DNA from 3 places in the Pseudomonas sp. p50(2008) genome. Region 3 is predicted to be linked to each of the others. Evidence: riboswitches for the same ligand, from Rfam matches in the RefSeq annotation. Region 3 holds a riboswitch; each other region holds the start of a gene.

Region 1 (3,401 bases), on a different contig from region 3:
ATAGTGGAAACGCAACAAGCGGTCGGTGTCGGCGACATACAGGTCATTGCCGACCAGGGTCATGCCGAAGGGCGAATTCAGGTTCTCCAGAAACACGGTGCGGGTTTCAGCGATGCCGTCGTGATCCTTGTCCCGCAGCAGCGTGATGCGATTCGGACTCGGGACGCCGGCCCCCGCGCGTCCCATGACGGTCTTCATGACCCAGCCTTTTATGCCTTTGCCATCATCGGGTTTTGGCGGCGCGTTGGTTTCTGCCACCAGCACGTCACCATTGGGCAGCACGTAGAGCCAGCGTGGGTGATCGAGCCCTTCGGCAAATGCGGCCACCTGAGTGCCGGCCGCGGCTGTCGGTTTGGCACCGTCAGCCCAGCCAACGGCCGGGGCGATGTTCACCGTCGGTATCAGGGTCTTGTTCGGTTCTGGCAACTTCGGTGACGGACCGGTGCCGTCGGAGACTTGCAGGCTGGAGGTTTCACCGCAGGCGACGAGACCTCCGGCGAGCGCGATGACGAGAGCGAACTGGGGTTTGCGCATGCTGATCTTCCCTTTAAATGCATTGACCTGATCAGTAGAGAAGCGCAAATGTGCGATGGTTCAACAGGGCACAATCAATCAAACGATCTGCGGCAGTTAATCGCGCAGACAAGTCCCGTCTTTAATTGACGCTCCACCCCCAACCCTCTAACCTTCGCGGCTTGTTTCAGGTGCTCTGTGACGTCGTCGACAGAGTGAAACAGGGAAGCCGGTGAGTGATCGCTTTGTTGCACGAAGCTTCGCGATCCCGGCGCTGCCCCCGCAACGGTAAATGAGTAAAAACTGCGCCTTGTGCCACTGTGTCGATTATCGGCATGGGAAGGCGCGCAGTTCGGCGTCAAGCCGCTCATGAGCCCGGAGACCGGCCTGATCCATCCAGCGGCATCACGGTGGGCGATGCCAGGCTTTTTGCCGTCTATTCTTGTGCCTGCCCGCCGTTATCCAGCCCCAACGGAGAGCTTTCCCATGACTGATACCCCTGATCGCGACGAACGCCACCTGGCGCGCATGTTGCGCAAAAAAGCCGTGATCGACGAACGCATCGCCAACTCCCCGAATGAATGCGGCCTGCTGCTGGTGCTCACCGGCAACGGCAAGGGCAAAAGCAGCTCGGCGTTCGGCATGCTTGCCCGGTCCATGGGGCACGGTATGCAGTGTGGTGTGGTGCAGTTCATCAAGGGGCGTAACAGCACCGGTGAAGAACTGTTCTTCCGCCGCTTTCCGGAGCAGGTGCGTTTTCATGTGATGGGCGAAGGTTTCACCTGGGAAACCCAGGACCGTCAGCGTGACATTGCTGCTGCCGAAGCGGCGTGGTCAGTTTCTCGTGAATTGTTGCGCGATCCGTCGATTGGTCTGGTGGTGCTGGACGAGTTGAACATCGCGCTCAAGCACGGCTACCTCGACCTCGATCAGGTACTCAGCGATTTGCAGGCTCGCCCGCCGATGCAGCACGTGGTGGTAACCGGGCGCGGCGCCAAGCCGGAAATGATTGAACTGGCTGATACCGTCACTGAAATGGGCGTGATCAAGCATGCGTTCCAGGCCGGGATCAAAGCGCAAAAAGGCGTCGAATTGTGAATCAACCCCGTCATTGCCCCGCGGTACTCATCGCCGCGCCGGCGTCCGGTCAGGGCAAGACCACCGTCACCGCTGCACTGGCTCGTTTGCATCGCAATCAGGGGCGCAAGGTCCGGGTGTTCAAGTGCGGCCCGGACTTTCTGGACCCGATGATTCTCGAGCGCGCCAGCGGTGCGCCGGTCTATCAACTGGACATGTGGATGGTTGGCGAGCAGGACAGCCGTCGGCTCCTGTGGGAAGCCGCGGGTGAGGCAGACCTGATCCTCATTGAAGGCGTCATGGGGCTGTTCGACGGCACGCCGTCCAGTGCCGATCTGTCGCGGCATTTCGGTGTGCCGGTGCTGGCCGTGATCGACGGCACGGCCATGGCGCAGACCTTTGGTGCGCTGGCCTTGGGGCTGGCGCGCTATCAGCCGGACTTGCCGTTTGCCGGCGTATTGGCTAATCGGGTCGGTACGGTGCGCCATGCGCAGTTGCTCGAAGGCAGCCTGACGGAAGGGTTGCGTTGGTACGGTGCATTGTCCCGGGAAACCGGGATCGAATTGCCGAGCCGGCATCTCGGCCTGGTGCAAGCGGGTGAATTGAATGACCTGGACCTGCGCCTCGATGCCGCCGCCGATGCACTGGCCGGCAGTTGCGAAGTCGCGTTGCCCCCGGCCGTGGAATTTGCTGCGCCGGATGTGATCGTCGCCGAGCCTTTGCTGGCGGGCGTGCGGATTGCCGTGGCCCGTGATGAAGCGTTCGCTTTCACCTATGGAGCGAGTCTGGATTTGCTGAGGGCCATGGGTGCCGAGTTGCTGTTTTTCTCGCCGATCCGGGACGCCCATTTGCCCGAAGCGGACAGCCTGTATCTGCCAGGCGGTTATCCGGAATTGCACCATGTAGCGCTGTCTCAGAACACCTCGATGATGGATGCGATTCGTGCTCATCATAGCGCTGGTAAACCGCTGCTGGCCGAGTGTGGCGGCATGCTGTACCTGCTCGATTCATTGACCGATGTCGATGGCACGCGCGCCGAGCTGGTCGGCTTGTTGGCGGGAGATGCAGTGATGCAAAAGCGTCTGGCCGCGCTGGCGTTGCAAGCGGTCGATTTGCCCGAAGGCTCACTGCGCGGGCATACCTATCACCACTCTTTGACCAGCACCGAGCTGCAGCCGATCGCCCGTGGGCTGAGCCCGAACGGTGGGCGCGGGGCCGAAGCGGTTTATCGTGAGGGGCGGATGACGGCTTCTTACGTGCATTTTTATTTTCCGTCGAATCCGTCCGCCATTGCTGCGCTGTTTGCGCCTGACCGTGAAGTAGCCATCGCGGGCAATCCGGCTTCCACGGTTGATCACCTGCTCCTTGTGGAAGCTGGCTTGCCAGCGAACAGGACATGACCGACAACACATTTTCTGAAGCCGAACGCGATGCGGTCTACCGAGCCATCGCCGAGCGCCGCGACATGCGCCACTTCAGCGGTGGCACCGTCGAGCCCCAACAGCTGCAACGCTTGCTACAGGCCGCCCACCAGGCGCCCAGTGTAGGCTTGATGCAGCCTTGGCGTTTCATTCGCATCAGCGACCGGGCCTTGCGTGGCCAGATTCAATCGCTGGTGGAAGAAGAGCGCATTCGCACTGCCGAAGCCCTGGGCGAGCGCACCGACGAATTCATGAAGCTCAAAGTCGAAGGCATCAACGACTGTGCCGAAGTCCTGGTTGCCGCGCTGATGGACGATCGTGAGCGGCATATTTTCGGCCGTCGGACCTTGCCGGAAATGGACCTCGCCTCAGTGTCCTGCGCGATCCAGA
Region 2 (3,401 bases), on a different contig from region 3:
CACCCAGGGCCTCGGTAACGCCCTCCTTCAAATGTTGAAAATCGGCTTCCGGTCTTCCGGAGTCCTGACGATCGGTCTGACCGTCAGTCCTGCTGTCTGAACTATTCATGACGTCCCTCGCTGTTCAAAAAAAGCGTTATCGGGTACGCCACGAGCGCTCGCAGCCCCCCTCAGTTCAGATGACGGAGCGACGTTGAAAGGAGTTCCAACAAAATGATGAGCGACGTGAGCCCTCGGATACACGGGAGGAAACGCTCACGGACAAAGGAGAAGTAAAAAGAATTTCAAAGAATCACTGCGGTCTATCACTGACCATCGCAAGAGTAGGCATTCATGAAATTCGCACAATTCTGCCAGGCACTCTCCAATCGAGCCGGCAGCTCAAAAACCTTCCTCACCGCCATTGTCCTGATCATCGTATGGGCGCTCACAGGTCCCTATTTCCACTACAACGACACGTGGCAACTGATCATCAACACCTCCACCACGATCATCACGTTCCTGATGGTCTTCCTCATCCAGAACACCCAAAACCGCGACAACGATATCTTGCATCTGAAAATCGACGAGTTGATTCGAGCCACTCAGGAGGCACAGAACGCGACTTTGTCATTGGACAAAATGGGCAGTCGGGAACTGCGCAAGCTGCGTAAGCATTACAGCGCTTTGGGGGATGTTGAGGCGATCAAGGTGAGTGATTGAGGCCTACGGCAAACGCACCCAATACGTGGAAAAAACGCAGTTCGGTCGGCTTCTGATCTGCACTTGATCTGCACTTGATCTGCTTTTGATTTGCTTTTGATCTTCTTGCCCCCTCGTAAGGCCGAGCGCAGGTTCTGCGCAGTGGGCAACCCGGCATGGATGCCGGGTTAGCCGCCCCCGGCCATGGATGGCCGATGGCGGCGGGCCCACGGAGCAGGACCGGAGCGAGGGTATGCCGAGCCTCAGCGAGGCACCGCACGAAAGGGGCAAGAGCCCTTGGTTACTTGGGGCTCTTCCAAGTGACTCGCCGTAAGGGCGAAACCAATAGCCGCCGTAACCGCAGAAATGGATATGGACACCAGCAAGAATCTCACCGCCGATCAGGCCGCCATCGCTGGCAAGCCAGCTCCCACAGTTTGATCGGGTACATCAGCAAATATCGATCGGCTATGAGGGCGCCATCGCCGGCAGGCCAGCTCCCACAGTTTGATCCGAGTACATCAGGGAGATACTCATCGGCTGTCAGGCCGCCATCGCTGGCAAGCCAGCTCCCACAGTTTGATCCGGGTGCATCAGGGGATACTCATCGGCCATGAGGCCGTCATCGCGAGCAGGCTCACTCCTACAGTTGATCGGGGTACATCCGGAAAAAACGGTCGTTCATGAGGACGCCATCGCGAGCACGCTTTGCTCCTACAGTGGATCTGGGTGCATCGGGGTTAGACAGGTTCCCCTCGGACGGTCTGATCGACTACCATGCCGCCGCCGGTTTCCACATGGGATTAATAGGGAATCCGTGATGCTCACACAGCATCAAACGGAACTGCCCCCGCAACTGTAGATGCTGAGCCTGCTCCACGAACGCCACTGGGATCATCCCCGGGAAGGCCGGGGCCAGGCGATGACGCATCAGTCAGGAGACCTGCCGGCCAAGCAAATCACTAACCGGCGGGGTGTCCGGGAAGGACATCCTTGCCGCGTGCGTCACTTCGGTGATCGGCCTTGCACTGCCTTTGCAGCAGCGTTCGATGATGTGTTTCCAGACCGTATACCTCGGCTCCCCTGTACGGTTCAAATGGAGATCGCCCCATGCTGCTGCCCCGCTTCGCCACCCTCCTCTCCACCCTCCTATCGGGCCTGGGCTTTTGTGCCCTCGCCCAGGCGACCCCGACTCAGTACCCCCTCACCGTCGAAAACTGCGGCAGCACGCTGACGTTCCAGCACGCGCCTGTCCGGGCCGTGACCATTGGCCAGGCCGGCACTGAAATGCTCTATGCCATGGGTTTGAGCGACAAGCTGGTCGGCACATCGCTGTGGTTCAACGATGTCCTGGCCACGTACAAAGCCGAGAACGACAAGATCGAACGCCTGGCCGACAACGAGCCGAGTTTCGAAGCGGTGATCGGCAAACGTCCTGAACTGGTGGCGGTGGAGCTGGAATGGATGGTCGGTCCGCAAGGCGCAGTGGGCACTCGCGAGCAGTTTCATGAGCTGAATATTGCGACCTACCTGATGCCCTCCGATTGCGAAGCCAAAGACAACCTGGTCGGCGCCGATGGCACGCGGCTGGAGGCGTTTCGCATCGACAGCATCTACAAAAGCATCAGCCAATTGGCGCAGATCTTTGATGTTCAGGCCCGTGGCGAGCAGTTGAACGCCGAACTCAAGGCCAGCCTGGCGAAGTCGATGGCCACGGTGCAGAACAAGGACCTGAAGCACACCAGCGCGCTGTTCTGGTTCTCCAGCGCCAGCCTCGACATCGACCCGTACGTCGCCGGCCACAAGGGCATCCCGGATTTCATGCTCAACACCTTGGGCGTGCGCAACGTCGTTGAGTCCAACGAGGAATGGCCGACTGTGGGCTGGGAAACCATCGCCAAGGCCAACCCGACGTTCCTGGTGATTGCACGTATGGACCGCCGACGATTCCCTGCTGACGATCATGAAAAGAAACTGCAATTCCTGCGCAGTGACCCGGTGACGCGCAACATGGACGCGGTGAAAAACAACCGGATCATTATCCTCGACGCCATGGCGATGCAGGCCAGCGTCAGAATGTTCGATGGCCTTGAAACACTGGCGACCGCCATCAATGGCTACGACCTGCCGCAATGACCAGGACGTTGATTCGCACGCTGCTGGCGTTCGTGACACTGCTGCTGGCAGTGATCGCTGGCGTGGCCATTGGTGAAACGCCGATCGAGCCGGGCGTGGTGTTCCAGGTGTTGGCCAACAAGCTGTGGGCGGCCGGGCATGTGCTTGATCCCATCGACGAAGGCATCGTCTGGAACTACCGCCTGACCCGCGCACTGGTGGCCGCTGCCTGTGGCGCCGGGCTGGCGACTTGCGGGGTGATCCTGCAGTCGTTGTTGCGCAATCCGTTGGCTGATCCTTACCTGCTCGGCATCTCCGCCGGCGCGTCCACAGGTGCCGTGCTGGTGGCGTTGCTGGGTGTGGGGGCTGGCGCGGTTTCGTTGTCCGCCGGGGCGTTCGCCGGCGCGGTTGCGGCCTTTGCCCTGGTGATTCTGCTGGCGCGTGTCAGCGGATCGTCCAGTGGCACCGGGCAGATCATTCTGGCGGGAATCGCCGGCTCGCAGTTGTTCAATGCGCTCACGGCGTTTCTGATCACCAAGTCGGCCAGTTCCGAACAGGCGCGCGGCATCATGTTCTGGCTGCTGGGCAATCTGAGTGGCGTGCGC
Region 3 (3,401 bases):
GCACCAGAGATCCTGCATAGATGATTACCGGGCAGCTGCGAATCAGCCGCTGGCCTTTGACGGTGATCAGTTCCGGGTCGCCGGGGCCTGCGCCAATGAAGAAGACGGTCATCGTCGTATCCTGTGAAAAAAGGGGCGAGGCACACCTTCAGATGAAGATTGCTCATGATCGGGGTGGGGATTATCGAAGATTTTAAGCGGCACACGCCAATGCGAGGGTCGCCTGAGCGTATTTTTGTCGCGAAATCAGCAGCTTTGCCGGTGCGTCAGCCAGCTGTTCGGCGAGGGCCAGGGCGGCGCTTTCGGCGATGCCATAGCAACCCGTGCGCTCAAAGGCGATGTCTGAATGATGGCTGAGCTGCCCGTGATAACCCGCCAACTGCTCACTGCTGAAGTACACGATCGGTAGCTCCAGCTGTTTGGCGAGTGCGATCAGGCCCGGTTCATCACGTTTCAGGTCGATGCTGGCAAGTGCCTTGATCTGGTGAAATTCAATCTGATGAGCCTGCAGAGCCTGATCGAGCAGCGCCCGCAACGTGCTGACAGGGCAGCCGCGTTGGCAGCCCAGGCCGACCACGAGTGTCTGCGCTGTGCTGGCATGGGTCATGCGCGGTATTGGCCTTCACCTTTGCGGCGGAACAACCAGGCGCTGATCAGGCCCAGGGCCAGCCAGAACGCGACGTTGGTCAACTGCGAAGCGATTTTGAATTGAGCTTCCAGCGCTTCCGGGGCGAGCATCGAGTGCACTTCCGGTTGCGGTGCGCCGATCACGTGGGGAACGGCCAGGATCGCCACGCCCAGGACTTTCATCAGCCAGTGACGGCTGAACACGATCAATGCGATACCGACGGCGGTAGAGGCGGCGGCGCCGATCCACCAGATCTGGCGTTGCGCCAGGTCGGCAGCGGCAGTGCCGGGCAATTCAGGCGGCAGGCCCAGGGTTGGCGCGAGCACGAACGTGGCGTAACCGGCCAGGCCCCACAGCAAGCCTTGCGCGGTGCTATTGGGCGCACGCAGAGTGTAGAGGCCAGCGAGCATCAAGGCGAAACCAACCGCTACAACCAGGTTGCCACCGGTGGTGGACAGCACGCGCTGCCAGCCGTCTTGCGGCTCCCAGGCTTCGGCATCGTGGGCATGAGCGGCCATGGCGGTGCCGGTATGCTCATGGATTTCTACCGCGGCAGGCTCTGATTTTTCGTAGGTCTCGGCCTGCATAATCAGCGGAGCTACCCAGAAGCTCTGCAGCAGGGTCAGCAGCAGGGCGGCCAGCAGCCCGGTGAAACCTGCGGTTTGCGCAATACGCTTGATCATGTCGGCAGGTCTCAATGGCACGGGAATGCGGAGCTGTGACGGGTATCGTGGGCGGCGTTGTGCACCGCTTCGATGTGGGAGAACCCGGCAAAGTACACAAGGCATGCGCCCAGGATCGACGCACACAAGGCGGCGGTCAGGCGTTGAGTCAGGGTCGTTGTGCTGCTGGCGGTGTTGCTGCCGGTGGTGCTGATGGTCGACATGGCGCTTCCCTCTGGTCTGTCAGCGGGTGAATAGAGCGCATGGAAGATCCCTGCGAATCGGGCACGCAGAGATGCAACAGCGCCCGCCCACCGCGGGTTTGTTATTCAGTGAAGGTGAAAATCACTGTGTGTTGCGGGCCGGTCTCCGGGCTCACGAGGGGCTGGGGCTTCGCCTCAACCTGCAAGAATCACCTTCCCATGCCGAACTGCTGGCACAGTGGATTCGATTCTTCACTCGCTTACCGTTGCGGGGGCAGCACCGGACTGACATGGCCTTGAGTAAAGCACATGATTCACCGGTTTCCCGTTTCACCCTGTGAAGGGCACCCGTAACAAGGCGTGTAGGAGAGCATGGGCGGGGGTTTGGCGTCAATTGGCAAGGGTTCTCAACTCGGTATCGAATGAGAGGGGTTTACCTGTGGCGAGGGGATTTATCCCCGTTGGGTCGCGAAGCGGCCCCCAGCATTCTTTCAGGTATTCAACGCAGGCAGGTTTGGCGACGGCTTCGCCGCCGAACGGGGATAAATCCCCTCGCCACAGGGGCCGTGTTGCCTCACGAACATTGACCGGCCCCAAGACCATGCGTAGCCTTGCGCTTTCGAGGTTCTTCGGTATTTACCGAAGCTAAGAAGGGAACGCGGTTCAAGCCGCGGCTGCCCCCGCAACTGTGAACGGTGATGTTCGCTGCCACGCCACTGCAAACCGTGTCCAACGGGTTCGCGGGAAGGCGCAGCGAATGCCAGGCGAAACCGCCAGGCACGCCGTCAGCCAGGAGACCTGCCTCGAAACAGATTCTCACTACAACCGGGCGGGGTGATCCGGTGGCGAACTCTTCCGCGCGCGCACCTGTCGCAGCGATTGTCGTCCCGCATGCCCGCCACCTTGCCAAAGGGCATCCGATGAAAACACTGGCCAAACTCCCCGTCACCATCGTTACCGGCTTCCTCGGCTCGGGCAAGACCACCTTGCTGCGGCACATGCTCGACAACGCTCAGGGCCGGCGCATCGCCGTCATCGTCAACGAGTTTGGCGAGCTGGGCATCGACGGTGAAATTCTCAAGCAGTGCGCCATCGGCTGCACCGAAGAAGAAGCCAACGGCCGCGTCTATGAGCTGGCCAACGGTTGCCTGTGCTGCACCGTCCAGGAAGAATTTTTCCCGGTCATGCGCGAATTGGTTGCCCGTCGTGGTGACCTCGACCACATCCTTATTGAAACCTCCGGCCTGGCACTGCCCAAGCCATTGGTGCAAGCCTTCCAGTGGCCGGAAATCCGCAGCGCCTGCACCGTTGACGCGGTGATTACCGTGGTCGACAGCCCGGCCGTGGCGGCTGGCACCTTTGCCGCTTTCCCGGACCAGGTCGATGCCCAGCGCAAACTCGACCCGAACCTGGATCACGAGTCGCCGCTGCACGAATTGTTCGCCGACCAACTGGCCAGCGCCGACCTGGTGATCCTCAACAAGGCAGACCTGATCAGCCCTGAAGACCTGGCCCGTGTGCGCCTCGAAGTCGCCGAAGAACTGCCGCCCGCAGTCAAGGTCATCGAAGCCAGCAGCGGCCGCGTTCCGCTGGATGTGCTGATCGGCCTAGGCGCCGGTTCCGAAGAACACATCGACAGCCGCCACAGCCACCACGATCACCACCATGATGGTGAAGACGACCACGATCACGACGCTTTCGACTCTATTTCCATTGAACTGCCGCAAGCCGACGAAAGCCTGCTGATGGACGCGTTGACCCAACTGGTGGTCAAGCACGGCATTTTGCGAGTCAAAGGTTTCGCGGCGATTCCGAACAAGCCGATGCGTCTGCTGATTCAGGGCGTGGGCACGCGTTTCGACAAGCACTTCGACCGTCAGTGGGGCGCTGACGAAGCGCGCACCACGC

The links. A riboswitch is a leader RNA that binds a small molecule or an ion and turns the genes downstream of it on or off. The one in region 3 is predicted to bind cobalamin.
Region 1: linked by a shared signal. The riboswitch ahead of cobO (cob(I)yrinic acid a,c-diamide adenosyltransferase) and the one ahead of H7698_RS15900 (CbtB domain-containing protein) in region 3 are both predicted to bind cobalamin.
Region 2: linked by a shared signal. The riboswitch ahead of H7698_RS17830 (ABC transporter substrate-binding protein) and the one ahead of H7698_RS15900 (CbtB domain-containing protein) in region 3 are both predicted to bind cobalamin.

Annotation. Positions count from the first base shown of each region.
Region 1 is NZ_JACMYF010000001.1:807,997-811,397, reverse strand. It holds gene H7698_RS03620 (PQQ-dependent sugar dehydrogenase) at 1-534, opposite strand, end outside; cobalamin riboswitch at 686-918, shown strand; gene cobO (cob(I)yrinic acid a,c-diamide adenosyltransferase) at 1,000-1,611, shown strand; gene H7698_RS03610 (cobyrinate a,c-diamide synthase) at 1,608-2,990, shown strand; gene bluB (5,6-dimethylbenzimidazole synthase) at 2,987-3,401, shown strand, end outside.
Region 2 is NZ_JACMYF010000006.1:126,897-130,297, forward strand. It holds gene H7698_RS17820 (hypothetical protein) at 1-109, opposite strand, end outside; gene H7698_RS17825 (low affinity iron permease family protein) at 334-702, shown strand; cobalamin riboswitch at 1,452-1,646, shown strand; gene H7698_RS17830 (ABC transporter substrate-binding protein) at 1,792-2,817, shown strand; gene H7698_RS17835 (FecCD family ABC transporter permease) at 2,814-3,401, shown strand, end outside.
Region 3 is NZ_JACMYF010000005.1:255,273-258,673, forward strand. It holds gene cobM (precorrin-4 C(11)-methyltransferase) at 1-112, opposite strand, end outside; gene H7698_RS15890 (cobalamin biosynthesis protein) at 194-607, opposite strand; gene H7698_RS15895 (CbtA family protein) at 604-1,311, opposite strand; gene H7698_RS15900 (CbtB domain-containing protein) at 1,323-1,514, opposite strand; cobalamin riboswitch at 1,634-1,860, opposite strand; cobalamin riboswitch at 2,099-2,313, shown strand; gene cobW (cobalamin biosynthesis protein CobW) at 2,414-3,401, shown strand, end outside.